Regions from separate parts of the Streptomyces sp. NPDC002306 genome, predicted to be linked through region 1. Evidence: riboswitches for the same ligand, from Rfam matches in the RefSeq annotation. Region 1 holds a riboswitch; each other region holds the start of a gene.
The links. Region 1 has a riboswitch for cyclic di-AMP ahead of ACWCQK_RS30010 (NlpC/P60 family protein). Riboswitches for the same ligand answer to the same signal wherever they lie in the genome.
Positions count from the first base shown of each region.

Region 2: linked by a shared signal. The riboswitch ahead of ACWCQK_RS22600 (C40 family peptidase) and the one ahead of ACWCQK_RS30010 (NlpC/P60 family protein) in region 1 are both predicted to bind cyclic di-AMP.
Region 3: linked by a shared signal. The riboswitch ahead of ACWCQK_RS07655 (M23 family metallopeptidase) and the one ahead of ACWCQK_RS30010 (NlpC/P60 family protein) in region 1 are both predicted to bind cyclic di-AMP.
Region 4: linked by a shared signal. The riboswitch ahead of ACWCQK_RS27365 (M23 family metallopeptidase) and the one ahead of ACWCQK_RS30010 (NlpC/P60 family protein) in region 1 are both predicted to bind cyclic di-AMP.

Region 1 is NZ_JBSFCK010000021.1:31,573-38,584, forward strand. It holds gene ACWCQK_RS30000 (NlpC/P60 family protein) at 125-1,207, opposite strand; gene ACWCQK_RS30005 (tellurite resistance/C4-dicarboxylate transporter family protein) at 1,716-2,702, opposite strand; gene ACWCQK_RS30010 (NlpC/P60 family protein) at 2,790-3,965, opposite strand; cyclic di-AMP (ydaO/yuaA leader) riboswitch at 3,974-4,131, opposite strand; gene pcrA (DNA helicase PcrA) at 4,479-6,962, shown strand.
Region 2 is NZ_JBSFCK010000011.1:93,371-100,382, reverse strand. It holds gene ACWCQK_RS22605 (transaminase) at 1-1,099, opposite strand, end outside; cyclic di-AMP (ydaO/yuaA leader) riboswitch at 1,407-1,580, shown strand; gene ACWCQK_RS22600 (C40 family peptidase) at 1,589-3,103, shown strand; gene ACWCQK_RS22595 (putative quinol monooxygenase) at 3,182-3,511, shown strand; gene ACWCQK_RS22590 (right-handed parallel beta-helix repeat-containing protein) at 3,518-6,034, opposite strand; gene ACWCQK_RS22585 (hypothetical protein) at 6,088-7,012, opposite strand, start outside.
Region 3 is NZ_JBSFCK010000002.1:711,042-718,053, reverse strand. It holds gene trmB (tRNA (guanosine(46)-N7)-methyltransferase TrmB) at 1-732, shown strand, start outside; gene ACWCQK_RS07665 (PrsW family intramembrane metalloprotease) at 851-2,167, shown strand; gene ACWCQK_RS07660 (aldo/keto reductase) at 2,283-3,227, opposite strand; gene ACWCQK_RS07655 (M23 family metallopeptidase) at 3,370-4,404, opposite strand; cyclic di-AMP (ydaO/yuaA leader) riboswitch at 4,416-4,571, opposite strand; gene ACWCQK_RS07650 (PP2C family protein-serine/threonine phosphatase) at 4,892-6,064, opposite strand; tRNA gene ACWCQK_RS07645 (tRNA-Met) at 6,329-6,402, opposite strand; gene ACWCQK_RS07640 (dihydrofolate reductase family protein) at 6,479-7,012, opposite strand, start outside.
Region 4 is NZ_JBSFCK010000016.1:127,272-134,283, reverse strand. It holds gene ACWCQK_RS27380 (bifunctional acetate--CoA ligase family protein/GNAT family N-acetyltransferase) at 1-1,309, opposite strand, end outside; gene ACWCQK_RS27375 (HPr family phosphocarrier protein) at 1,488-1,769, shown strand; partial or broken gene ACWCQK_RS27370 (GntR family transcriptional regulator) at 2,108-2,802, opposite strand; gene ACWCQK_RS27365 (M23 family metallopeptidase) at 2,991-3,743, opposite strand; cyclic di-AMP (ydaO/yuaA leader) riboswitch at 3,757-3,920, opposite strand; gene ACWCQK_RS27360 (M16 family metallopeptidase) at 4,132-5,535, opposite strand; gene ACWCQK_RS27355 (M16 family metallopeptidase) at 5,532-6,932, opposite strand.

The DNA.
Region 1 (7,012 bases):
CGGCCTCATCAGGCCATCCACGAGCGGCTCTTGACCCCCTCCACCCTCTTCGGACTTCCCGTCCACCAGGCACCCGGCACTAGGCGTTCAGCATTCGGTACGCGTCGCACCCGTCGTGGTCACGTCACACGACCCGGGTGGCCCCCGCGAACGGCATCTGGTCGATGGGCGCCAGCCGTACCGGCGCCGAGGGGTTCGGGGCGTGGATCATCTGTCCGTCGCCGACGTAGATCCCGACGTGGGTGATGCCCGAGTAGAAGAACACCAGGTCGCCCGGGAGCAGTTCGGAGCGGGAGACCCGGCGGCCCGCGTCGATCTGCGCGTACGTCGTGCGGGGCAGGGAGAGGCCGGCGGCGCGGTACGCGGCCTGGGCGAGGCCCGAGCAGTCGAAGGCGTCCGGTCCGGTGGCGCCCCACACATAGGGGCTGCCGAGTTTCGAGTAGGCGTAGGAGACGGCGTCCGCCGCGCGGGAGGTGGGCGCGGAGGTCCTGGCCGCCGTGGCCGTCGTGCTCCCGGGTGCCGCGAGGCTGTCCCGCCCGGTCGTCGACGCGCGCGAGGCCCGGCCGGTGCCGCTCGCCGTCGCCAGGTTCGCGCGGTCCGCGGCCGACAGCCGCGACAGCAGCCGCCGTGCCTCGTCCAGTTTCCCGGTGATCGTCTCCTTGTTCCGCCGCAGCTCCGCCTGCCGTGACCTGAGAGAGGTCAGTTCGACGCGTGCGGCGCCGCGTAACTGCTCGATCTCCCGTAGCTGCTTGCGGACGCGCGCGACGGCGCCCGCCTGCCGGTCACCGGCCCGTTCGGCGAAGGCGGCTCCGTCGAGATACCGGTCGGGGTCGTCGGAGAGCGCGAGCCGCAGGGCGGGGTCGATGCCGCCGTCGCGGTACTGGGCGGCGGCGAGAGATCCCAGCGCGTCCCGTGCCGAGTTGAGCCGGTCCTCCCGGCGGGCCGCCTCGTCCCGCAGCGTTCCCAGCCGCTTCTCGGCAGCCTGTGCCTTCTCCTGCGCGCCGTTGTACTTCTCGGTGGCCGCCTCGGCTTCCTGGTACAACTTGTCCACCTTGGCCTTGACCTGCGCCGGTGTCAGATTCGGTGCGGCCTGACCGGTTCCGTCGAACGCCGTCGCGGTCGCCGCGCCCGCGAGGGCGAGGGTGGCGGCGGTACGGGCCGTATTGCCGCTGAGCGAGCGCCGGCGGGGCTTGCGGTGCGCTGCCACGTGGACTTGCACGTCCTTTCGTACGACCGCCTCTTCCGTGTGACCGCCCGGCGGACGCACGGCCGCCAGGGGAGCGGACGCGCGGCCACCGGAAGGCGGTCCACGCGTCCGGCGACGGCCCGCACAGGGGGAGCGAGCCGCCGCCGGACCTTCTCGGCGGTGGTGTCCGACTGCCGCCCCTGGCCCGGGCGGCGGTGGGGAGCCGGTCACCTGGGGCAGGACGCTAAACCCGTCTGTGTCGGTTGGGTAACAGCATGTGCGGAACTGGCGCCGGCGGATCGAACGGTGACCTCAAGTGGCTGCGGTCCCGGCGCGGAGCCGTCGACTTCACGCAGTGTGATGACCGATGTCGGGATTCCCGGACACGTTCGGGCGACGCGGTGCTATGGCGCATATATGCAGCCCGCCGTCGGGTGCGGCGGCCGGTGCCGGGCGGCGGGGGATCCCCTCGTCGGGCTCCGGCCTCATGACGGGATGAAGCCGGCCCCGCTGACCACGGCGAACGTCTTCATCGCGGTGCTGTGGCCGCGGCGCCGGCACGGACGGCCCCCGAGGCCGCCCGGACCGCCGCCACGGCCACCGCGAGCCAGACCGCCACGGCGATCCACAGCAGCACCTCCCCGACCGGCTTCAGCCACGGGACGCCGACGGCGGAGGCGACGGACAGCACCGCCGCCGCCGTCATCCCCATCGGGAACGCGGTAGACCACCGGAGCACGTCGTAGCGCAGCCTCGGCCGCCGCACCTCGGCCACCAGCAGGACGACGTACCAGCACAGGTCGAGCGCCAGCAGACCGACGGTCATGACGCGCAGGGCGCCACGGTCGTCGTCGTTCCACAGGTACAGGCGCGGCCCGTCGGCCGCGAGCAGTTGCGCCCCCGCCAGCGCCGAGATCGCGAGCGCCCCGCCGGCCACCCACTGGTCGCCGGCCCCCTCGACGGCCTGACGCGGGTCGAAGTGGGCCAGGGCCAGGCAGTAGAGCACCAGCCCGCACAGGAACAGGACCAGCGCCGCGTGCGCGAGCCAGGCCGTCGACAGGGCCCCGGCGAGGCCGGCGCAGAGCACCGCGAGCCCCTGCGTGGCCACGCAGCCGAGGAACACCGCCCCGGGCATACGGCGCTCCCAGTGCCGTAGGACGACGACGAGCAGCACCGGCCACAGCACCGCGGCGAGGGCCAGCAGCGCCTCGGCCGGCGTCCGCCACCCCGGCATCGAGAAGCGGGTGCCGAGGACGGCGCTCGCGGCGACCGAGGTGAGCGCGGCGGGCGTGCAGGCACAGCTCACCCAGTCCTCCCGCGCCCACAGCAGCTGGACGACGAAGCCCGCCGCCAGTGCCAGCCAGGCGGCGCAGGCGAGCACCAGGGTGATCCGGGACAGGACCTCGTACCCCGTCAGCCGGAGCGCGACCGACAGGATGCCGGTCGCCAGCACGGCGGCCCCGGCCGCCGGCTGACCGTGCGCCCACCAGGCGCGAAGAGGGGAGGTACGCGGCATGCGGCCGATGCTAAGGAGCGCCGCACGCCGCGCGAGCGGGGCACGCGCGCGGGCGCCCGGAAATACGCGCGGGCGCGGGCAGCCTCGTCAGGCGGGGCGCACCACGCTGTGGATCCCCGGCTCGCCGTCGTAGTAGATCGACTCCTCGCGGACGTACGCGCCGGGCTTGGGGGCGTGGATCATCATCCCGTCGCCGAGGTAGATACCCACATGGCTGACGTCGTCGTAGAAGAAGACCAGGTCACCGGGGCGGGCGGCGGAGAGGGGGACGGTGGTGCCGGCGTTCACCTGGTCGTAGGTGGTGCGCGGGAGGGTGACGCCGGCGGCCTTCCAGGCGGCCTGGGTGAGGCCGGAACAGTCGTAGGAGCCGGGTCCCGTCGCGCCCCAGACGTAGGGCTTGCCGATCTGGGCGCGGGCGAAGGCGAGCGCCTTGTCGGCCTGGGTGTCGTACGAGGAGCCGGAGGACGACGGCGAGGACGTGGACGGGGAGGACGTGGACGGGGAGGCGGGTGCGGACGAGTCCGCCTGCGGTCTCGTGCTCGCGCGCGAGGCCGCCGCCTGTCGCTTCGCGAGTTCCGCCGCCGCGCGCGTGGCCTCCGCCTGCTCGCGCTTCTCGATCTCGGCCAGCCGGGCCTTCTCCTGGGCCGTCAGCTTCGACAGCAGCACACGCGCGTCGGCGAGCTTCCGCTGGACGGCCGCCTTGGCCGTTCGCAGGTCGTCCTGCGAGTCGGTGAGCGTCCGCAGGCCCTCGGCGGCTTCCTGGCGCTTCTTCATCGTCGCGGACCGCTCGGTGACGTAGTCGTCGACCGCGCCCTTCTGGCGCGTGGTCAGACGGCTCATCAGCTGGGCCTGGTCGAAGTAGTCCTGCGGGGAGTCCGCGAGCAGGAAGGTCGCGGTGTCAGGTGCGCCGGCGCCGGTGCGGTACTGCGCGGCGGCGGCGGAGCCGAGCTCCTCGCGTGCCTCGTTGAGCGCCTGGGTGCGCTGGGCGACGTCGTCGAGGAGGGTGTCGACGCGCTTGCGCTGTTTGCCGGACCGCTCTTTGGCCGCGTTGTACTTCTCGGTCGCCGACTCCGCCTGGCGGTAAAGGTCGTCGACCTTCTTCTCGACCTCTTCGAGGCTCGGCCTGCCGTCGTCGGCCGAGGGGGTGGCGTCGGCCGTCTGGGAGAGCAGGGCGACGGAGGTGAGCGCCGCCGTGGCGAGGGCGGGGGTGCGTATGCCTGCTACGCGCGTAGCTGCTGGACGCGACTTGCGGTGCGACGCCAAGGGAGGCGACTCCTTCCACGTTCCGCCTACCGGGTTAGCTGTCGGGTTCGGGCGGATGGATCGGAAGGGTTGCCCTACGGCCGCTCCCCGATGGGAAGCCGGGCCGATTCACCCCGGGTCTCGGTTGGGTCCCCGGCTCCGGTCGCCGTGGCGGCGTACCGAACTCGGCGGAGGGCCGCGCGGCCCGGCGAGGTTCGCCGGAGGGGGTCGTGCGGCCTGCTGGGCACGCTAGCCAACGCGTGTGGCCTCTGTGAAGGTTGATGGGCGATATGCCCGATACATTTTCGTGACCTCAGGTCAGGAGTTGTTCATCTTGGTCGATCGGAGGACTTTTTGGTGATTTGGCCGTAGATGGGCAGATGGTGCTTCGGTCGCGCTGCCGGTGCGACTGCCCGATCGCGGTCGGTGCCGGGGTCGTTCCGTAAGGTGAAAAGGTGCCGGAAGGCCGATTACGGGGGGATGTTCTCAGGGCGGCGGCGGGTTGTCGGTGGGGCGCCCTAGACTCGGAGAGCGATGAGCAGCCTCTTTGACGACAGCTTCCTGGCGGATCTCCAGGCCCCCCGGGCCCATGGGGAGGAACCCCCGCCACCGCCCGAGGACGAGCACGTACCGGAGCCGGTTCCGGACGATCTGTTCGGCGGGAAGTTCGACGTGCCGCCGGACCGGGACGCCTACTATCGCGACGGCGCCCCACGCCCGGCGATCGACCCGGCCTCCCTGCTGGAGGGGCTGAACGAGAACCAGCGCGCGGCCGTGGTCCACTCCGGCGCCCCGCTGCTCATCGTGGCCGGCGCGGGATCCGGCAAGACCCGGGTGCTCACCCACCGCATCGCCCACCTGCTCGGCGAGCGGCACGTGCACCCGGGCCAGATCCTCGCGATCACCTTCACCAACAAGGCCGCGGGCGAGATGAAGGAGCGCGTCGAGCATCTCGTCGGCCCGCGCGCGAACGCGATGTGGGTGATGACCTTCCACAGCGCGTGCGTGCGCATCCTGCGCCGCGAGAGCAAGAGGCTCGGCTTCACGTCGTCTTTCTCGATCTACGACGCCGCCGACTCCAAGCGCCTGATGGCCCTGGTCTGCCGGGACCTGGACCTCGATCCCAAGCGCTTCCCGCCGAAGTCCTTCAGCGCCAAGATCTCCAACCTGAAGAACGAGCTGATCGACGAGGAGGACTTCGCCGCCCAGGCCACCGACGGCTTCGAGAAGACCCTCGCCCAGGCGTACGCGATGTACCAGTCGCGGTTGCGCGAGGCCAACGCGCTCGACTTCGACGACCTGATCATGACGACGGTCAATCTGCTGCGCGCGTTCCCGGACGTCGCCGAGCACTACCGCCGCCGCTTCCGGCACGTGCTCGTCGACGAGTACCAGGACACCAACCACGCCCAGTACGCCCTGGTGCGCGAGCTCGTCGGCACCGCCGAGCACCCCGTGGACGTACCGCCGGGCGAGTTCGACCTCCAGCCCGCCGAACTGTGCGTCGTGGGTGACGCGGACCAGTCGATCTACGCCTTCCGCGGCGCGACGATCCGCAACATCCTCCAGTTCGAGGAGGACTACCCGAACGCGACGACGATCCTGCTGGAGCAGAACTACCGCTCCACGCAGACGATCCTCTCCGCCGCCAACGCCGTCATCGAGCGCAACGAGTCCCGCCGCCCCAAGAACCTGTGGACCAACGCGGGCGCCGGCGCGAGCATCACCGGGTACGTCGCCGACACCGAGCACGACGAGGCGCAGTTCGTCGCCGACGAGATAGACCGTCTCACGGACGCGCGCCAGGCCAAGGCCGGCGACGTCGCCGTGTTCTACCGCACCAACGCCCAGTCCCGCGTCTTCGAAGAGATCTTCATCCGCGTCGGCCTGCCCTACAAGGTCGTCGGCGGCGTCCGCTTCTACGAGCGCAAGGAGGTCCGGGACGTCCTGGCCTACCTGCGCGTCCTGGCCAACCCGGAGGACTCGGTCCCGCTGCGCCGCATCCTCAACGTGCCCAAGCGCGGGATCGGCGAGCGCGCCGAGGCGATGATCGACGCCCTCTCCCAGCGCGAGAAGATCAGCTTTCCGCAGGCACTGCGACGCGTCGACGAGGCCTACGGCATGGCCGCGCGCTCCACGAACGCCGTGCAGCGCTTCAACGCGCTGATGGAGGATCTCCGTACGATCGTCGAGTCCGGCGCGGGCCCGGCGACGGTCCTGGAGGCCGTCCTCGAACGGACCGGATACCTGGCCGAGTTGCAGGCCTCCACCGACCCGCAGGACGAGACCCGTATCGAGAACCTCCAGGAGCTCGCCGCCGTCGCGCTGGAGTTCGAGCAGGAGTCCGGCGAGGGCGAGGCGACGGGCGGGCTGTCCGAATTCCTGGAGCGGGTCGCCCTGGTCGCCGACTCCGACCAGATCCCCGACGAGGAGGACGGCGACGGTGTCATCACGCTGATGACCCTGCACACCGCCAAGGGCCTGGAGTTCCCGGTCGTCTTCCTGACCGGCATGGAGGACGGCGTCTTCCCGCACATGCGCGCCCTCGGCCAGGCCAAGGAACTGGAGGAGGAGCGCCGCCTGGCGTACGTCGGGATCACCCGCGCGCGGGAGCGGCTCTACCTCACGCGGTCGGCGATGCGCAGCGCCTGGGGGCAGCCGTCGTACAACCCGCCCTCCCGGTTCCTGGAGGAGATCCCGCCGGCCCACCTGGAATGGAAGCGGACCGGTGCCACGGCGCCGGTGTCCTCAGGACCGGCCTCGGGGATCGCGTCGTCGCTGTCGTCGTCGCGCTCGCGTTCGTCGGCGTCGGGGGCGTCCGGCTTCGCCACGCGCAGGTCCGCGGAGAAGCCGGTGGTGGCCCTGGCCGTCGGCGACCGCGTCACGCACGACCAGTTCGGGCTCGGCACGGTCGTCGGGGTGAAGGGCACGGGCGGGAACGCCGAGGCGACGATCGACTTCGGGGACACCAAGCCGAAGCGGCTGCTGCTGCGGTACGCGCCGGTGGAGAAGCTCTAGCTCCGACGGCCACGAGATGAGCCCCCGGCACTGTGCCGGGGGCTTTGCCG
Region 2 (7,012 bases), on a different contig from region 1:
GCAGACCGTGGGCGTCGATACCCGCCCGGACGCCCGCCTCGAAGCGCTCGGAGAGCTGGGACATGTGGGCGAAGGCCTGGTCGGTGAGGACGTGTTCCAGGGTGGCGCGCATCGCGGCGACGGACAGCGCGTTGCCCGCGAGGGTGCCCCCGACACCGCCCATGTCCACCAGGTCGAGGTCGGCGCGCGCCAGCAGCCGCTCGGCCAGGTCGGCGGAGAGACCGTAGGCGCCCGCGGGGATGCCGCCGCCGATCGCCTTGCCGATGGTCAGCACGTCGGGCTCCAGGTCCCAGGCCGCGGTGCAGCCGCCCGGGCCGGCGGAGAAGGTGTGCGTCTCGTCGTTGACGAGGAGCGTGCCGTACTGCCGGGTCAGGGCGCGGACCCCGGCCAGATAGCCGGGTTCGGGCAGCACGATGCCGATGTTGGTCAGCGCGGGCTCCATCAGGACGGCGGCGACGTCGCCGTGGGCGAGTTCGCGCTCCAGCTGGGCCAGATCGTTGAACTCGGCGACCCGGCTGGTCAGCGTGACGTCGCAGGGCGCTCCGACGTTGCCGGGACGGGCCTCGCCCCGGCCGTCGGGTCCGACCACGATGAGCGACTCGTCGACGCTGCCGTGGTAGCTGTAGCTGTTCACCAGGATCTTGGCGCGGCCGGTGACGGCTCGGGCGAGCCGGATCGCCCACCGGTTGGCGTCCGTCGCCGTGAGCGAGAAGCTCCACCGCGTCGGCCCGAACCGACGGGTGAGTTCGGCGCCGACCCACTCGGCGTCCTCGGTCGGCAGCATCGCGGTCGCCCCGCCGAGTGCGGCGAACCGGTGCTGGACGGCGGCGGCCACCGCCTCCGGCGAGTGGCCGGCCATCGCGCCCGTGTCCCCGAGGCAGAAGTCGATGTAGTCGTGTCCGTCGATGTCGGTCACCCGGGCGCCCCGGGCGGTGTCCAGATAGCGGGGAAAGGCACCGGCCGTCTTGTTCATCCAGGTCATCGGAACCCGGCCGAAGAGGTGCTCGGACCGCGCGTAGGCGGCCTTCGAACGCGGGTTGCGGCGGTCGGCCTCGGCGCCCTCGCGGGCCAGGAGGTGCTGCAGGCGGGTGCGGTCCATGAGTACCTCGGATGACGACGACGGATGACGCAGGAATGCCTGGACCCTACGACCGGATTCGGCGCCTCTTCAAGGATCGGCACTCGAATCAGTCGGCGTGACGATCGATTCCCGCGCCGCCGCACGACCGGAGAGGAGGCAGGCACAGTGGCCCGGCCGGGGGCCTCCGCACCCCGGAGAGGCCACAAGGAAATGAAGGTCACAATTACGTATCGGGCATACCGCCCTTCAACCTTCACATGAGCCGCACAAATTAGCTAAGTTGGCGCCAGGCCGCTCGGAACCCTCCGGCGAATCCCGCCGGGCCGCGCAGCCTCCGCCGAGTCCGGTGAACCACTGCGGCCGCCGGAGCCGGGGACCCAACCGATCTTTGGGGTGAATCGGCCCAACCGCCCTGCGGGGCAAGGGCCGTAGGGCACGCCTTCCGGAACCTCCGCCCGAACCCGACAGCTAACTCGGTAGGCGGTGCACGGAAGGAGTACGTCGCCGATGGCGCCGGAACGCGACACGCGCCCCGCTGGTCTCGGTCTCCCCGACATGCAGGACGCGGTCAGCCGTGAGGAGATCCGGCGACGGATCAACACCCTCTACGACCGCGCCGAGTCGGACACGGGGACCTACAACGCCACCCGCGCGATGTCAGCGGGAAACCGCAGGCCCGCCGAGCCGACGCGCCCCCCGGAGCGCCGGCCGGGCGATCCCGCCCTCGACAGGGTCGCCCAGCAGTGGTTCGACGTGGCGCGCGCCAAGCTGGGCCCGACCGTCGCGGCGGTACTGCCCGCCGACAGGACGCCCGAGCCGCCGGCCGCGGCCCGCCCGGCCCGCGCCGAGCGCCCCGACCGCCCGGCGGAGCTGCCGGCCGGCATTCCGGCCCCCCGTCTCGAACTGGAGGCGCCCGCCAGACGCGTACCGGAGCTCACCGCCGGTCCCGTCGCCGCGCTCCCGGCCGCGCCGGAGCGGGGACGCGACGCCCTCCCGGCCCTTCCGGCGCCCCAGACCGCCCCGGCTCTCCCGGCCGCGCTGCCCGCCGCCTCGCTCTCACCCTCGCCCTCGCTCACCCCTTCGCCCGCGCCCTCGCCCGACAACGGGTCGCGACAGGCCGCGCTGCGGACGACCAAGGGGCAGATCCAGGACAAGATCGCCTCCGCGAGGCGACTGCTGGCCCGCCAGCTGGCCCTGCGCAGCACACCGCCGGCCGAGCTCGAGGCCGCGCCCGCGCCCGCGGCTGAACCCCTGTGGCCCGCCCCCGCCGAGCCGGATCCGCTGTTCGGCGACATCGCCGGCTGGATCGCGCAGCCGGCGACCGGACTCGACACCGGCCTCCCCGTCAGCAGCGGCTACGCGAACACTCCGGTCGACACCGGGCAGTTCAGCCTCCCCGTCGACACGGGCTACACGAACGGTCCCGTCGACACCGGGCAGTTCGCCGTCGTGCCCGCCGTCGTGGGCTACACCAACAGCCCTGTGGACACCGGGCAGTTCAGCCTCCCCCTCGACACGGGCTACACGAACGGTCCCGTCGACACCGGACAGTTCGCCGTCGTACCGGCTGCCATCGGGTACACGAACGGCCCCGCCGACACGGGACAGTTCGCCGCACCCGCACCCGCTCCGGCCCCCGTTCCCGTGCCGGAGCCGTCCTACGGCGGCAAGGCCGCCATGGCGCTCGACTTCGCCCGCGCCCAGATCGGCAGGCCGTGCCTGTGGGGCGCGACCGGACCCGAGTCGTACGACTGCTCCAGCCTGACCCAGGCCGCCTGGCGGGCCGCGGGGGTCGCGCTCCCCCGTACGGCGCTCGACCAGGCCCGCAGCGTCGCGGCGATACCGCTCACCGACCTCCAGCCCGGCGACCTCATCTTCTTCCACGGCGACGCGGGCCACGTCGGTCTCTGCACGGGCAACGGCACGATGATCCACGCCCCGGGCCCGGGTGCCTCCATACGGGAGGAGTCGATCTTCTTCGCCGGCCAGACCGCGATCCACAGCGCGGCCCGGCCCGCCTGAGCCGAAGGCCGTACGGATCGGCCCGTACCGGAGTGTCCGGTGCTGGCCTTCCGTCGCCGGCGGCGGCATGGTGGAGCCATGATTTTCATCGCCGTACGCTTCACCGTCCGTCCCGAGCGCGCCGACGAGTGGCTGTCCCTGGTGGCTCCCTTCACCGAGGCGACCCGCGCGGAACCCGGCAACCTGTTCTTCGACTGGTCGCGCAGCGTCGACGACCCGCACCGGTTCACGCTGCTGGAGGCGTTCGCGGACGAGGACGCCGGGGCCGCCCACGTGGGGTCCGCGCACTTCAAGGCGGGGCTGGCCACGATGGCCGGCGCGGTCGCCGAGACGCCCGAGATCATCAACGTGAACGTACCCGGCCAGCACGGCTGGGGACCGATGGCGGAGCTGGCCCCGCGGCCGTGAGCCCGGTCAGCGTTCGGCCGGGACCGGAAGGTCCTGCGACTCCAGGCTGATCAGCTGGTCCGCCGTGGGGTCGGTGAGTTCGGCGACCCGCTGGGCCTGGCGTTCGGTCATCTCCTGGAAGACCTGCCGGGCCGAGCGGCCGTTGCCGAACCCCTCGCCCCTGGGCAGGCGCTGGAACATGTCCAGGAGCTCCGTGTGGGCGGTGGGCGTGAGCTCGTAGCGGTGCTGCCCGGCCTGGTACTCGACGATGGAGACGAGCTCGGCGGCCGCGTAGTCCTCGAAGAGGAGGGTGCGGCCGAAGCGGGAGGCGAGGCCGGGGTTGGAGCTGATGAAGCGGTCCATGTCGCCGGGGTATCCGGCGGCGATGACGACGACGTCGTCGCGGTGGTCCTCCATCAGCTTGACCAGGGTGGCGACGGCTTCGGTGCCGAAGTCGTTGCCCGCGCCGAGCGGGGCGAGGGAGTACGCCTCGTCGATGAACAGCACCCCGCCCAGGGCCCGGTTGAAGGCGGCGGTGGTCTTGGGGCCGGTGTGGCCGACGTACTCGCCGACCAGTGCCGTCCGGTCGACCTCGACGAGGTGGCCGCGGCGCAGCAGCCCGAGGGCTTTCAGCAGCCTGCCGTAGAGGCGGGCGACCGTGGTCTTGCCGGTGCCGGGGTTTCCGGCGAAGACGAGGTGGCGGCTGAGCGGCGGGGCGGGCAGGCCCGCCTCCTCGCGGCGGCGGACCGTCTGCATCAGCTTGACCAGCGAGCCGACGTCGCGCTTGACCCGGTCGAGGCCGACCAGTTCGTGCAGTTCGCCGAGCAGGTCCTCCAGGGTCTCCTCGGGCTCGTCCGGATTGTCGGCGGCCCCGGAGCGGGCCGGCTCCGCGGCGCCCGGCGTCGCGTGGGGCGAGGCGGGCGCCGGGGCCGGGGTGCCGAAGGCGAGCGGGAGGCCGTCCTTCGTGCAGTCCTCCAGCACCGGGACGGCGCCGTCGTCGACACCGAGCGCCTCGGCGCAGTCGCTGATCCGGCAGTGCCGGAAGAGGGGGTCGGCGGTCGCGCCCACGTGCAGGGCGGGGAAACCGGAGCGGGTGACGTCCAGCGAGGTGAAGGTGCCGCCCGCGCCCTCGGCCAGGAACACGCCGTTCTTGCCCGGGTGATGGATGCGCAGGTTGGTCATCTCCGGCCGGGCACCGGTCCACACGACCGCGCCGGAGCCCGCGCAGTCCTCCAGCGAGCCGCCCGTCACCTTGGCGTCGGCGCCCTCGTCGACCACGAGTCCCGCCGCGCCGGCGCCGCTGACCCGGATCCCGGTGAGGACGGCGGTGGCGCCCTTGGCGACCTGGACGCCGATCTCCCCGGTGCCGGTCACCGTGCTGTGCTCGACGGTGGTACCGGTCGGCGATCCGATGCCGATGCCGGAGGCCGACCCCGAGATGCGGCAGCCGGTGAGCGTGGCCGCGGCCCGTTCCAGCACGCACACACCGGTCATGGCGACGTCGCTGATCCCGCAGTCGGCGAGTTCGAGCCGGGCCTCGCCGGTGGCGTGGACACCGTGCTCGGCGCCGCCGCGCACCCGGCAGTCCGCGAGCCGTCCGACCGCGGTGCCCGCGAGGTGGACGGCGCTGAAGGTGCTGCGGTCGATCCGGCAGTCCGCGAGCTCGGCCTGCCCGGCGCCGGTGACGAGCAGCCCGTTGGCGCCCGCGTCGGCCACGGCGCAGCCCGAGGCGTTCAGCCGGGCGTCCTCCTGGACGACGAGCCCGCTGGCGGCGGCGGCGCGGATGCGGCAGTCGGTCAACTGGGCGCGCGCGGAGCCGGTCAGGTGCACTCCGGCGGCACCCGGCGTCTCGATCCTGACCTCCCCGGCGCTGGCCTCGGTGGTGTCCTCCAGGAGCAGCCCGGCCCGGCCGCTGCCGGTCAGCACCGAGTCGGTCAGCCGCAGCCGCGACCGGCCGCGCAGTCGCATGCCGGATCCGGTCGTACGGTCCAGGCGCAGCCGTACGGCGTCGAGCCGGGCGGTACCGGACAGGACGACGCCGGTGCCGTCCACGCCGGTGACGGAGGTGTCCTCCAGCTCGGCGCGGACAGCTCCGGCCAGGTGCAGTCCGGCCAGCCGGGCTCCTTCCAGGCGGCACCGGCGCAGTACGACGGCGGTGGTGCCGCTCTCCTCGTCGTCCGGTCCCCTGGCCTGGACCCGGCCGCTCTCGATCGTGCACTCCTCCAGCACCAGCCCGGCGCCGGACTCGACCGTTACGGCCGGGACGCCCGGATCGGCGCCCCAGACGGTGAGGTTGTGCAGGGCGCAGTCCGGACCCGTCACGGTCACCGCGGGCACCTCGCCCGGCGGGGCGGCCAGGACGACGCTGCCCCGGCCCTGCTCCGCGGTCAGCACGACCGCCCGGTCCAGCACCAGGGCCTCGGTCCAGGTGCCGGGGGCGATCACCACGAGGTCGCCGGGCGAGGCGGCGCGTACCGCCTCACCGATGGTCCGATAGGCGCCCCGGCCGCCCTGTCCCTTGGGCGCCACGGTGTGACGGGTCATGTCCGTTCCTCACTGGTGCTCGCTGTTGCCACGGCCGCGCTCCGTGCCCCGGCTCAAGGAGCCTGGTACCAGGGCGGACTGATGTTCGCACGGTAGGCGCTGGTCAGGTACAGCGACTGGATCGACTTCTCGAAGAGCTTGAAGGGTAGCTGGACCCAGAAGTCCGCGAATCCCTGCCGGTGGAAGAGCCGGCCGCCGGTGCTCAGCACGAAGACGTTCTTCACCAGGCCGGTGGTGACGGCCGTGGTGAGCGAGGCCGCCGCGTTGATGCCGCCGTCCGCGAGGGCCTCCCAGCCGGAGAGCTTGACGGTGTCCCCGTTGGCGTTGCTCACGCCCCAGACGGCCGCGTTCATACTGCCGTTGACCCAGCCGGAGAGGACGCTGCTGAGGACACCGAAGGAGAAGTCGTAGGTGCCGCCGCGCCAGCGGGTCGCCGTCTCGTTGCCCGCCCACTCGTTGGCCCACGTCTTGTCGTGGTTGCCGGGCCTGCGGGTCCACGGCTTGCCGCCGTCGATGTTGGCGTAGCCCGCCTTGTAGTCGCCGAGGTCGCGGAAGAAGGCGCCGCGGTTCTCGTGGATCGCGGTGCTCAGGCCGGTCTTGATGCCCGCTCCGACCGCCGCGTTGGCGAAGGACTTCAGCGCGTCCTGCCCGGTGAACGGCTTGTTCTGGGCGGCGGCGACGATGCCGTTGACCGCCAGGTTGGCGCCGAACTCCAGCAGGAACTCCTGGCCGAACTCCAGCGCCGCCTTCTGGGCGACCGACTGCCAGTAGGGCTGGTAACGGGCCTCGCGCAGCGCGGGGTTGCCGCCGAGGCCGAACGGACCCTCGGGGACGGTGGTGCCGGACCACGGCATGCGCTGGGCCTCGCGGACCCGGCGGCCCCAGCCGCGGATCTCGGTGAGCGGGCCACGGAAGTCGTACTCGTTCCCGGCCAGTTGCCACCGGCCGAACGTGTCGCGTTCGAAGACCAGTCCGCTG
Region 3 (7,012 bases), on a different contig from region 1:
CAGGCCGATCCCGCCGGGTCGCACTTCGAGCGGCGGATCCGCAGCTTCCAGCCCCGGCGCAGCCGGGTGACCACGGGACAGGCGGACGCGTTGCAGCGGCTGTGGCCCCAGTGGGGGCTCGACATCGACGGACAGCGGATCGTCGACCTGGGCGCGCTGTTCGGCAACGACCATCCGGTGGTGCTGGAGATCGGGTTCGGGATGGGCGAGGCCACCGCGCAGATGGCCGCCGCCGACCCCGACACCGACATCCTCGCCGTGGACGTGCACACACCGGGCCAGGGCAATCTGCTCAACCTCGCCGACCACCACGGACTGTCCAACATCCGCGTGGCCAACGGGGACGCCATCATCCTGCTGCGGGAGATGCTCGCCCCCGACTCACTCGCCGGGGTGCGCGTCTACTTCCCCGACCCCTGGCCGAAGAAGCGGCACCACAAACGGCGGCTGATCCAGCCGGAGTTCCTCGACCTCGCCGCGACCCGGCTGCGACCCGGCGCGCTCGTGCACTGCGCCACCGACTGGGAACCGTACGCCGAGCAGATGCTCGACGTGCTCAGCGCCCACCCCGACTTCGAGAACACCCAGGCGGACGGCGGTTTCGCGCCACGTCCCGCGTTCCGGCCGCTGACTCGTTTCGAGGGTCAGGGACTGGACAAGGGACACGTCGTGAACGATCTGCTCTTCCGTCGCGTACAGCACCAAAAGCCGCCGGAGCAGCGGCCGCTGTAGCCACGGCGGACCCCGCGGGCACGCGGATGCGGCAGGCACCGCGGGTACAGCCGGTACAGCAGGCAGCAGGCAGCAAAAGGAACCGCAAGACCAGCCCTCCCTCGTTAGGGTCAATGCCGTGGCGACCGTTCCCCCTTATCCGACGCACTCCAGCGTTCCCGCCCACAGTCGGCTCCGGCACGCGCACTGGTGGCACCGGAGGTGGGTGCGCTACGGCGCCCTGATCACCCTGCTGGCGCTCTCGGGGCTCGTCATCCTGGCGCTCGTGCGCCGCCAGACCGGCACGGAAGGGTTTCTGGTCGGGCTCGGCCTCGCCGTCCTGCCGGTGCCCCTGCTGGTCACCGCCTTCCGCTGGCTGGACCGGGTCGAACCGGGCCCCTGGCGGAACCTGTTGTTCTCCTTCGCCTGGGGCGCCTGCGCGGCGGCGCTGATCGCGATCGTCGCCAACAGCTTCGCGACCAAGTGGATAGCGACGGCGACCGCCGACCCGTCGAGCGCCGACACGCTCGGCGCGACCGTGATAGCGCCCGTGGTCGAGGAGTGCGCCAAGGCCGCCGCCGTACTCCTCGTCTTCCTCTTCCGTAGAAGGGACTTCACCGGGATCGTCGACGGGGTCGTCATAGCCGGGGTGACCGCCACCGGCTTCGCGTTCACCGAGAACATCCTCTATCTCGGCACCGCCTTCGGCACCGACCAGCTCAACGGCGGCCACGGCATCGCGTCCATCACCGCGGCGACCTTCTTCGTCCGCGTGATCATGTCGCCGTTCGCGCACCCCCTGTTCACCGTCCTGACCGGAATCGGCTTCGGCGTCGCCGCGCTGTCCGGAGAGCGGCAGCGGGTGCGGCGGGTGCTCCTGCCGCTGTCCGGGCTGCTGCTCGCGATGGGCATGCACGCGTTCTGGAACGGCTCCTCGACCTTCGGCGAGTACGGTTTCTTCGCCGTGTACGGGGCGTTCATGGTGCCCGCGTTCGGGCTGCTGACCTGGCTGGTGGTCTGGACACGCCAGCGCGAGCTGCGGACCGTGCGCGAGGAACTGCCCGCCTACGCCGTCGCCGGCTGGCTGACCCCGGCCGAGCCGTACGCGCTCGGCTCGATGCGGGCGCGGCGGCTGGCCCGCGAGTACGCCGGGCACCACTTCGGCAGGGCCGCCGGCCGGACGGTCGCGGAGTACGAGGCGTACGCGACCTCCCTGGCGTTCCTGCGCCACCGGGGGCGCCGGGGCCGGGCCGGCGCCGACTTCCTCGTACGGGAACGGGAACTGCTGCACGAGCTGTGGCGCCGCCGGGAGGTGGCGCGGCCCGCGCTGGACTACGCGGCGCGGGCGACGGCGCCACCGGTTCCGGTGATGATGCCGGTGCCCCCTCCGGCGGCATGGCCGGTGTACGGCTACCCGGCGGCGCCGTATCCCGCGTACAACCCGTACCGGTCGTAACCTCCGCAGGCCCCACCGGCCCCACTGGCCCCACCGGCCCCGCCAGTCCCACCGGTCCCGCAGCCCGGCAGCGCGTGACTCCGGGGACATCGCCGGGCCGGGATGCGGGGTGGGGTCAGCGCGACGCGGCCGTCAGGCTCGCGACCTCCGCCCCGGTCAGCTCCAGCTCCGCCACCGCGACCAGCGCCGGCAGCTGCTCGACCGTCCGGGCGGAGGCGATCGGGGCGACCACCGTCGGCTGGTTCGCGAGCCAGGCGAGGGCGACGGTGGCGACCGGTACGTCATGGGCGCCCGCGACCTCGTCGAGTGCGGCGAGGACCTTCCGGCCGCGCTCGGTGTCGAGGTGCTTGGCGGCGCCCGAGGCCCGGGCGCTGTCGACCGTCGCACCGGGGCGGTACTTGCCGGTGAGGAATCCGGAGGCGAGCGCGTAGTACGGGACGGCGGCCAGTCCTGAGCGGGCCGCGAGGTCCTGGAGCCCGCCCTCGTAGGTGTCGCGCGAGACGAGGTTGTAGTGGGGTTGCAGCGCCACGTACCGGGCCAGGCCCTCGCGGTCGGAGAAGTCCAGGGACTCCCGCAGCCGCTCGGCGGAGATGTTGGAGGCGGCGATGTGCCGCACCTTGCCCGCCCTCACCAGCTCGTCGAGCGCGCCGATGATCTCCTCCACCGGCACCTCGGGCTTGTCGAAGTGCGTGTAGTAGAGGTCGATGTGGTCGGTGCCGAGGCGGCGCAGGGAGGCGTCGGCGGCGGCCTTGATGTTCGCGGCGCTCAGCCCCGGGAAGTCCGGGTGCTGGCTGACCTTGGTGGCGATGACGACGTCGGCGCGGTTGCCGCGCGCCTTGACCCAGTTGCCGATGATCGTCTCGGACTCACCGCCCTTGTTGCCCTCGACCCACGCCGAGTAGGAGTCGGCGGTGTCGACGAAGTTGCCGCCCGCCGCCGCGTAGGCGTCGAGCACGGCGAAGGACTGGGCCTCGTCGGCGGTCCAGCCGAAGACGTTGCCGCCGAGGGCGAGCGGGAAGACCTCGAGGTCGGAGGAGCCGAACGTGCGCAGGGAAGTCATGTACAACATCAACACGCACCCGGGAAGCCCATATTCCGCATATGTCCCGGGAAACGGAAACCGGCAGCCCTGACGTCGGGGGGACGTCGTCAGAGCTGCCGGGGATCGGAGAACGATCAGGGAACTCGGAGCGTTCCGCGGGTCAGGGGGTGAGGCCCTTGCCCTGCAGCCAGGCCATCGGGTCGATGCCGTCCGCGCTGCCGCCCGGGTGGACCTCCAGGTGGAGGTGCGGCCCGGTGACGTTGCCGGTGGCGCCGACGCGGCCGATGACATCGCCGGTGGCGACCTTCTGCCCGACGCTGACGTTGATCGAGGACTGGTGGCAGAACCACAGCTCGGTGCCGTCGTCGAGGGTGAGGATCGTGCGGTAGCCGTAGGAGCCGGCCCAGCCCGCCTCGGTGACCGTGCCGCTGTGGATCGCCTTGATGAGCGTGCCGGTGGGCGCGGCGAAGTCGAGACCGGTGTGGTAGCCGGAGGACCACATCGAGCCGGCCTGGCCGAAGGTCGAGGTGATCGTGTACGAGGAGGTCGGCAGCGTGTACTGCTTGGCGAGCTCGGCCAGGCGCGCGGCCTCGGCCTTCTGCGCGGCCGCCTCGTCCGCCTTCTTCTTGGCGGCGGCGGCCTTGGCCTCCGCCTCCTTCTCGGCCTTGGCGGCGGCGTCGGTGACCGCCTTCTGCGCCGCCGCGGCCTCGGCCGCCGCGGCCTTGGTGTCGACCTGGTCCTGCTGCTGCTCGGCCTGCGCCATGATCCGGCTGCGCAGCGCCTCGCCGGCGTCGGTGGTGCCCTGGGCGGTGTCGGCGGAGGTCACGCCGATGCCGCTGAGCGGGGTCGTGGGGGCCTCGGCGGCCTCCGCGGTGTCGTCGGACAGCAGGGAGCCGACGGAGGGCAGGTCCGGCATGGAGATGGACACCGGCGGCTTGCCGGTGTTGGCGCTGGCCATACCGCCCGCGCTCACGGCGGCTATGACGCCGACGCCCAGGACGGTGGAGCTGCGGGCGAGTCCGCCGCGCTGCTTGGCGACGCGGTGCCGGCCACGTACGGGACGGAGGGACTCCTCGGTGGGGTTCCACTCCTCCCACGGGCCCTCGTCGGTGCGGTAGCTGCCGGAGCCGAACGGCTCGGTGCTGCGCTGACTCGGCACGAACGGGGCTTCGGGGGCAGGCCGGTTGGACGCCACGTGGGCGTGCTCCTTTCCTTCCTTCTCGCCTACCGGGTTAGCTGACGGGTTCGGAGCAGGAAGGTCTCCTACGCGCGTAAACCGCCTGTCGTTCACGGCGGTGTCCGTGCGATTCACCCCAAGGTGGTGGTTCCCCGGTTCCTTGCAGGATTCGGCGCGTGCGCGCGGAGCCGTCGCTTGTGACGGCTGGGACGACCGCGCTGCGTTATCGAACGTTAATAGACACGGGGGCGTGATTCCAAGCTGTTCCACTTGATCATTAACACTTTTTTGGCCTGGACTTACAGCCCATGACCGGCGGAAATCGGGCGAGTTGACCGCAGCGAGCGCTCGGGCGGGAACATCTCGGGAGTCACACGCGTTTTGACGGTGACTCAGATGTGATGCACAGAGGGGTCACCCGATCACCCCGCGTGACGACGGGCCGTTTCTTCACGACTCCGTCCATCGCGGCCCGATCCAGGCATCTGCTCCGTTCCCTCCCCCCTCAGGGCCGTCGTACGGCGAGCAGCGCCATGTCGTCGGCCATCCCGCCGCCCGAGTGCCGGCGCACGTCCTCCGCGAGGGCGACGAGCAGCGCCTCGGGATCGCGGAAGCACCGGCCCGCGAGCCGCTCCTCGGGGTCGTAGAAGCGACCCTGGGTGTCGCGGGCCTCGGACACGCCGTCGGTGTGCAGGAGCAGGGTGGTGCCCCTCGGGAAGTCGCACTCCTGCGCGCGGTCGGGCCAGGTGCCCAGCTCGCCCATGCCGAGCGGCAGGGCGGGTTCGCGGGCCGGCAGCGCGCGCACGCTGCCGTCGGTGTGCAGCAGCAGCGGCGGCGGATGCCCGCGGTTGAGGATCCGGACGGCGTCGCTGCCGTGCGGCAGTTCGGCGAGCACGGCGGTGGTGAAGCCCTCGAAGGCGTCCAGCCCGTCGCGCCGGGTGCCCTCGCGGGCCAGCGCCCGCTCCAGCCGCTGCGCGACCGCCTCCAGGGTCGCCTCCTGCTCGGCTGCCTCCCGGAAGGCCCCGATGACGACGGCCACGGCCGCCACGGCGCCCATGCCCTTGCCCCGTACGTCCCCGACGAGGAGCCGCACCCCGCGCGGGCTGTCCTGCACCGCGTACAGGTCGCCGCCGATGAAGGCGTCCTCCTGGGCGGCCTCGTAGCGGGCCGCGACGTCGTAGCCGCCGATCCGCTCGGCGGGTTCGGGCAGTACCGCGCGCTGGGCGGCCTCGGCGATCTCGCGGGCGCTGGCCAGCCGTCGGTCGCCGCGGCGCACGACGCGGTTGATGACCACGGCCATGGCGGCGACCGTGGCCACGGTGACCATCTCGGTCATCGCGCTCGCGTCGGGGACCAGGGAGAACCGGGCGTGCACGGCGCAGACCGCGGCGAACGCGAAGACCCCCGTGGCGATGGTGCCGGACAGCGTGTACAGCGGCGCCGCCACCAGCGGGGCGGCCGTGAAGAAGGGGGCCGCGGTGAATTCGGGGGGCGTACAGAGGTCGTAGACGATCCCGCCGGCGACCAGCAGGAGGGGGAGGAGCTGGAGGAGGGTCCGGGCGGCGGAGATCCGGCGCTCCGCGCGTTGCTCGCCGGACGGCCGGGGCGCCTCGTCGCCGAGCCCTGGGTCGGGCACCGGATCGGTCGGGAGCCGGCCGCCGGCCCGGGTGCGGGGCACGAGGTAGTCGTCGTAGGCGGTGCCGGGATCCTTGTGCGGCTCCTCACCCGCCGCGTCATGAGGGCGCACCACTCGTCTCCTGCCGTCTCCCGCCACGGAGATCCAGATTCGCCGCAGCCGGAACGGGGAGCGACCGGTGTGAGCCGACCGGCTGACGCGAGCGCCGGGGCGGGGGAACGCGCGTCCCGGCGTGAACGGCATGAACGGCGTGGAAAACACTCAGGGCCGGAATCCATGAACTGGATTCCGGCCCTGAGTCTTCAGTAGCGGGGACAGGATTTGAACCTGCGACCTCTGGGTTATGAGCCCAGCGAGCTACCGAGCTGCTCCACCCCGCGTCGGTGACACCAGCATACGCCATTCGCGGGACCGGATGCACAACGGTTGATTCCCGGCCCGTCGGCGTGGCTCGGTTCAGCCCCGCAGGTGCCGGTTCGGCGCCTGGGCGGCCGCCTCGTACTCCGGCAGTACGACGACGTCGGCGCCCTCGGCGACCAGTACCCCGTTGCCGTCCGCACCGGCCACGAAGGTGTCCGGCTCCCGCCAGGCCGTGACCACCCGCCGTACCCCCGCGTCGAGGATCAGCCGCGCGCACGGCGCCGGCCGGGAGGCCCGCCGGGCACACGGCTCCAGGCTGCTGTACACCGTCGCGCCGCCCAGCCGCGGATCCGCCGGGTCGATCTTCGCCAGGGCCGCCTCCTCGGCGTGCACGACGGGATCGTCGCCCTCCCGGGAGTGGCCGCGGGCGAGCTCCGTACCGTCGGCGGCCACCACCACCGCTCCCACGCTGAACGCGGTCCGCGACGGCGGGCACTGCGCCGCCAGGTCACAGGCGAGCGCCAGCCAGTGCCGGTCGGCGGGCGAGGCGACACCTCCGGCGCCGGGTGCGGTCGGCTCGTAGCGCATGAGGACGACGTCCTCGATCCGCCGGGTCTCCACCAGCCGCAG
Region 4 (7,012 bases), on a different contig from region 1:
GGTTGCCGAGGGACTCCAGGTACATCAGCGCGACATCGGTGTCCGGGTCGTCGTACCAGTACTGAAGGACGTCGTTGCCGGAGACGTCCGCGCGGTTGCCGGACGAGACGAAGGTGGACACGCCGGTCACCCCGGTGACCCCTCCGCCGCGCCGGTGCAGGCGCGACAGCAGGGCGATGCCGATGGCGCCGGACTGCGCGAACAGCCCTATCCGTCCGGGTCGCGGCATCTCGGGGGCCAGCGACGCGTTCAGCCGGACGTCCGGGGAGGTGTTGATGATCCCGAAGGCGTTCGGGCCGATGATGCGCATTCCGTACACGCGCGCGTGGCGCACGAGTTCACGCTGGCGCTCGCGCCCCTCTGGGCCGCTCTCCGCATACCCGGCGGAGACCACGACGAGTCCCTGCACACCGTGCTCGCCGCACTCGGTGACGACGTCGGGCACGCGCTCGGTCGGCACGGCGACGACCACGAGGTCGACGGGCCCCTCGATGTCCCGCACCGAGCGGTGGGCGGGCACACCGCCGAGCTCCTTCTGCCCCTCGGGCAGCGCCTTGTTCACGGCGTGGAGGCTTCCGGTGAAGCCTGCCTGCCGGATGTTGTCGAGGATGCCGCGGCCCACCCCGCCCGGGGTACGGCCGACGCCGACCACCGCGACGGACCCCGGCACGAGCAGCCGCCGTACGGACCGCGCCTCGGCGCGCTGCTCCCGCGCGCGCTGCACGGCGAGCGAACGCTCCGTGGGTTCGAGGTCGAACTCCAGGCGCACGACACCGTCCTCGAAGCTGCGCTTCTGGGTGTAGCCGGCGTCCGTGAACACCTTGATCATCTTGGAGTTCGCGGGGAGCACCTCGGCGGCGAAGCGGCGGATGCCCCGCTCGCGCGCGACGGCCGCGACGTGTTCGAGGAGGGCGGAGGCGACGCCCCTCCCCTGGTGCGCGTCCTGCACCAGGAAGGCGACCTCGGCCTCGTCGGCGGGAGCCGAGGCGGGCATGCCGTCGGCGCCGATGCGGTCGTAGCGTACGGTGGCGATGAACTCGCCGCCGATCGTGGCCGCGAGTCCCACCCTGTCCACGAAGTCGTGGTGTGTGAAGCGGTGGACGTCCTTGGCGGACAGCCGCGGGTACGGCGCGAAGAAGCGGTAGTACTTCGACTCGTCCGAGACCTGCTCATAGAAGCTGACCAGGCGGTCGGCGTCATCGACGGTGATGGGCCGGACGCGCGCGGTGCCACCGTCACGCAGTACCACGTCCGCCTCCCAGTGGGCGGGGTACTCGTGTCGGTCGTGCCGGTCCGCCGGGTTCTGCATGGGCCCCAGAGTACGGCTCGCGTACGACAACGGCGCGAGGCAGTCTGTGGAGGACGGACGTCGGATCGAGGCCGCGATCCGACGCCACTCCCGGGACGGGACACCGGACCGCTCCGGGCACATATCTCGATATGGAACACTGGTCTAGACAACCCTGAGTACTGAAGGGCAGCATCACATGGCTGAGCGCCGCGTCAACGTCGGCTGGGCCGAGGGCCTCCACGCCCGTCCCGCCTCCATCTTCGTCCGAGCCGCCACGGCCGCAGGCGTCCCGGTCACGATCGCCAAGGCCGACGGCAACCCCGTCAACGCGGCCTCCATGCTGGCCGTTCTCGGCCTCGGCGCCCAGGGCGGCGAGGAGATCGTCCTCGCCTCCGACGCCGAGGGCGCGGACGCCGCGCTCGACCGTCTGGCGAAGCTGGTCGCCGAGGGGCTCGAGGAGCTTCCCGAGACCGTCTGAGCATCGCCTTCGGCGCGGCTCTACGCACGCCACTTCTCGCAGCAGCATTGCCCGCGGCACTAGTCACGGCACTGCTCGCAGTACTGCTCACAGCACGCGGTGGAGCCGCGTCGGCCTTCCCGGCCGGCGCGGCTCCGCCGTTTTCGCCGGGCCTTTCACTCCCGCCGCTCCACCGGAATTGCCGGGACCTGCCAATATCGGCGCCCACTCCGAGATCGCCTCGAAGTCACCCCGCGGGCATACGAAAGACGTGCGGCCGGAAATTCCCGGCGCATGCGAATGAGGGCAGCGGAAATACACCCCCGCTGAATACCGCCTCTTTGTATACGGCGCCTTTGTTAATGCCGCAGGCTCGTCATGTTTACGGGGTGTTGCGAAGTCCTCACACGGTCCGCGCGCTCCCCCGCCCGGTGAACCGCGGACGGTGCGCGGCGCTCGCCCGCTCGGTGTGCAGCGCCGTGACCGCCCGCGCGCGTTCGGCGTCGCCGCGGGCCACCGCGTCCACGATCGCGCCGTGCTCGGCCCATGACTCCACCGGGTCGGCCGGCGCCTCGATCGCGTACATCCAGGCGATCTTGTGCCGCAGCTGGGTCAGCGTGGCGGTCAGGGCGTGGCTGCCGGACGCCTGGGCGAGCGTCTCGTGGAACCAGCCGCCCAGGGAGCGCAGGTCCTCGCTGTTGCCCTGCCTGGCCCGCTCCTGGCCCAGGCGGACCAGGCCGCGCAGCACCTTCAGATGGGCCTCGGTCCGCCGCTGGGCGGCCCGGGACGCGCCGAGCGGCTCCAGGAGCACGCGCATCTCCAGCAGGTCGGAGGCTTCCTGCTCGGTCGGTTCCGCGACGCACGCGCCCGCGTGCCGACGGGTCACCACGAAGCCCTCGGCCTCCAGGGTGCGCAGCGCCTCCCGGACGGGGACGCGCGAGACGCCGTAGCGTCGCGCGAGGAGTTCCTCGGTGAGCCGGCCGCCGCGCTCGTAGACACCGGCGACGATGTCGTCCCGGATCGCCGTGCATACCGAGTGCGCCGGAATACGCATGACCGACCTCCGCCTTAATGCCCGTGAAACGTCGCCGAGTGACGTGCGTTCTGCGACTCTATGGCAATCGGACGTAATTTCCGACGGGCGGCCGGAATCCAGGGATATTTTTTGGACAGGAAGGCCTCCGAAAGGCCGAAAGCCCCGGCTCGGGGAGCCGGGGCTTCGGTATGTCTCGCCGACTGCCGTCAGACGTTCACACCATGCGTGCGGAGGTAGGCGACCGGATCGATGTCCGAGCCGTATTCGGGGGTGGTCCGGGCCTCGAAGTGCAGGTGCGGGCCGGTGACGTTGCCGGTCGCGCCGGAGACGCCGATCTGCTGGCCCGTGACGACCTTCTGGCCCACGGAGACGCCGATGGACGACAGGTGACCGTACTGGGTGTACGTGCCGTCGTTCATCTTGACGACCACCTGGTTGCCGTACGCCCCGCCCCAGCCGGCCTCGACGACGGTGCCGTAGCCGACCGTGTGGACGGAGGTGCCGCTGGCCGCGTGGAAGTCGATGCCGGTGTGGCTGCCGGACGACCAGAGCGAGCCGCCGCTGAGGTAGCCGGTGGAGACGTAGGAGTGCGCGATGGGCGTCACGAAGGTGTTGAGCCGCTCGCGCTCGGCCTCGCGGGCGGCACGCACCTTGGCCGCGTGCTCCGCCTTGGCCTTCGCCGCGGCCTTCTCGCGGGCGACCTGCAGGGCCGCCTTCTCCTCGGCGGCCTGCTTCTGCGCGGCGGCCTGGGCGTCGATCTGTTCGGCGACCGAGTCGCCGATGGTGATGACCGGGGTGAGGCCCGTCTGCTCGACGGAGTTCTCGGCGGCGAGGGCGGGGGCCGCGAGGGTACCGATGACGCCGGTGGTGGCGAGGGCCGCGATGCCGGCTGCCTGAGCGCTGGTGCGCTTCATCCGGCCGGGACGACGATGCTTCCCGGGGGCGCACATGAACGCCATGTAGAGGCTGGTTCCTTTCCTTCCCTCTCGCCTACCGGGTTAGCTGACGGGTTCGGAGCAGGAAGGTCTCCTACGGACCCCCTCGCGGCACGCGCGGGCGTCCGATTCACCCCAGGGACTGCATGGGTCCCCGGCTCCCCTGGCTCGCGCCGTACGGGGACTCGGCGATGACTGTCCGCTGCCGCGGGTGCGGCGCACTGCCTGACGGACAGACCGCCTGACCGTACGGGCGCCGTCTTTCGATCCTCAAACGGATCGCCGCTTTTGTAGCGCATCCCACAGGGCAGACAGGCAACTCTCCCCCAATTCGGACACTCCGCGCACATGGCGGGGCCCTGGTGACCCATCGGTCACCAGGGCCCCGCACGCGCGTGCCTCCGCGTCGTCCCTACTCGGCGGACACGACCGTGACCGCACCGATGCCGAGGGCCTCGACGGGCTCCCTGATCTGCGCCGCGTCCCCGACGAGGATCGTCACCAGACGGTCCACCGGGAAGGCGTTCACGACCGCCGCGGTGGCTTCCACGGTGCCGGTCGCGGCGAGCTGCTGGTACAGCGTCGCCTGGTAGTCGTCGGGCAGGTGCTGCTCGACCTGGTCGGCCAGCGTGCCCGCGACGGCCGCCGCGGTCTCGTACTTCAGCGGCGCCACCCCGACGAGGTTCTGCACGGCGACGTCACGCTCCGCGTCGGTCAGCCCCTCCGCGGCGAGCGTGCGCAGCACGGTCCACAGGTCCTCCAGGGCGGGACCGGTGTTCGGAGTGTCCACGGAGCCGCTGATGGCGAGCATCGCGGCGCCGGTGGCCCCTCCGGCGGAGGTGGGAGCGCCCGACCTGAGCACCTGCCCGAACGCGCGCACCCCGTAGGTGTAGCCCTTCTCCTCCCGCAGGACGCGGTCCAGCCGGGAGGTGAGGGTGCCACCGAGGCAGTACGTGCCGAGCACCTGGGCGGCCCACACCCGGTCGTGCCGGTCGGCACCGATGCGGCCGATCAGCAGCTGCGTCTGGACGGCGCCGGGACGGTCCACGATGACCACGCGGCCGGTGTCGTCGGCGCTCACCGGCGGCACGGGGCGGGGCGCGGCCTGGGAGCCCTTCCAGGCGCCCAGGGTGTCGCCGAGAAGCTCGTCCAGGTCGAGGCCCGCGAGGTCGCCGACGACCACGGTGGTGGCCGTGGCGGGGCGGACGTGCCGGTCGTAGAAGGCGCGCACGGCCGCGGAGTCGATCTTCGTGACCGTCTCCTCGGTGCCCTGGCGCGGGCGCGACATGCGCGAGGTCGCCGGGAACAGCTCCTTGGAGAGCTCCTTGGCGGCACGGCGTCCGGGGTTGGCCAGCTCGTGCGGGATCTCGTCGAGCCGGTTGCGCACCAGCCGCTCGACCTCGCTGTCCGCGAAGGCGGGCGCCCGGAGGGCGTCGGCGAGCAGGCTGAGCCCCTTCTCCAGGCGCGAGACCGGCACTTCGAGGCTCAGCCGGACGCCGGGGTGGTCGGCGTGCGCGTCGAGAGTGGCGCCGCAGCGCTCCAGCTCGGCGGCGAACTCCTCGGCGGAGAGTTTGTCGGTGCCCTCCGAGAAGGCGCGCGCCATGATCGTGCCCACCCCGTCGAGGCCGGCCGGCTCGGCGTCCAGCGGCGCGTCGAGGAGCACCTCGACGGCGACGACCTGCTGGCCGGGGCGGTGGCAGCGCAGGACGGTCAGCCCGTTGTCCAGGGTGCCGCGCTCGGGCGCCGGGAACGCCCAGGGCCTGGCCTCGCCCGGCCGGGGCTGCGGGTGGAACTCCATCGTGGTGAGCTCGGTCACTGGGCCGCCTCGGTCTCGTCGGTGGCTTCCACGGTCGCCGCGGACTCCGGGTCTTCGGTGCTCTCCGCGGCCTCGGCGTCGTCCAGGGCCTCGGGGGCGGTGGGCTCGTAGACGAGCACCGCGCGGTTGTCGGGGCGCAGGCGGGCCTTGGCGACCTCCTGGACCTCCTCGGCCGTCACGTCCAGCACCCGCTGGACGGCGGTCAGGGCGAGCTGCGGGTCGCCGAACAGGACCGCGTAGCGGCACAGTTCGTCGGCGCGGCCGGCCACCGTGCCCAGCCGGTCCAGCCACTCGCGCTCCAACTGTGCCTGCGCGCGTTCCATTTCCTCGGCCGTGGGGCCCTCCTCGGCGAACCGGGCGAGCTCCTCGTCGATGGCGGTCTCGATGACCGGCACCTCGACGTCACCGGACGTCTTCACGTCCAGCCAGCCCAGGGAGGGCGCCCCGGCCAGCCGCAGCAGGCCGAAGCCGGCCGCCACCGCCGTACGGTCGCGCCGTACGAGCCGGTTGTAGAGGCGGGAGGACTCGCCGCCGCCGAGCACGGTCAGCGCCAGGTCGGCCGCGTCGCACGCGCGCGTGTTGTCCTGCGGGAGCCGGTAGGCGGCCATCAGCGCGCGCGCCGGGACCTCCTCCTCGACGACCTCGCGCAGCTGCCCGCCGATGACGTCGGGCAGCGAGCCGTCGCGCGGGGCGGGCTTGCCGTCGTGCGAGGCGATGGAGCCGAAGTACTTCTCGATCCAGGCGAGCGTCTGCACGGGGTCGATGTCGCCGACCACGGAGAGCACGGCGTTGTTGGGCGCGTAGTACGTCCGGAAGAACGCGCGCGCGTCCTCCAGGGTGGCCGCGTCCAGGTCGGCCATCGAGCCGATCGGCGTGTGGTGGTACGGGTGGCCCTCCGGGTAGGCGAGGGCGGTCAGCTTCTCGAACGCGGTGCCGTAGGGAACGTTGTCGTAGCGCTGGCGGCGCTCGTTCTTGACGACGTCCCGCTGGTTCTCCATGGACTCGTCGTCGAGCGCGGAGAGCAGGGAGCCCATACGGTCGGCCTCCAGCCAGAGGGCGAGCTCCAGCTGATGGGTGGGCATGGTCTCGAAGTAGTTGGTGCGCTCGAAGCTGGTGGTGCCGTTGAGCGAGCCGCCGGCGCCCTGCACCAGCTCGAAGTGGCCGTTGCCCTTGACCTGCCCGGACCCCTGGAACATCAGGTGCTCGAAGAGGTGAGCCAAGCCCGTACGTCCCTTGACTTCGTGACGGGAGCCGACGTCGTACCAGAGGCACACCGCCGCGACCGGGGTCAGATGGTCCTCGGAGAGCACCACGCGGAGGCCGTTGGCCAAGCGGTGCTCGGTCGCTGTCAGGCCCCCGGAGCCTGCCTCGGCTGTGGCCGTGTGACCCATGGGCATGTACGTCCCTTCGATCGCGGTCGCGGTCCTCGGACCGCGCGATTCGTGCCTGTCCTGCCACTGTATGCAAGCGGACCGAC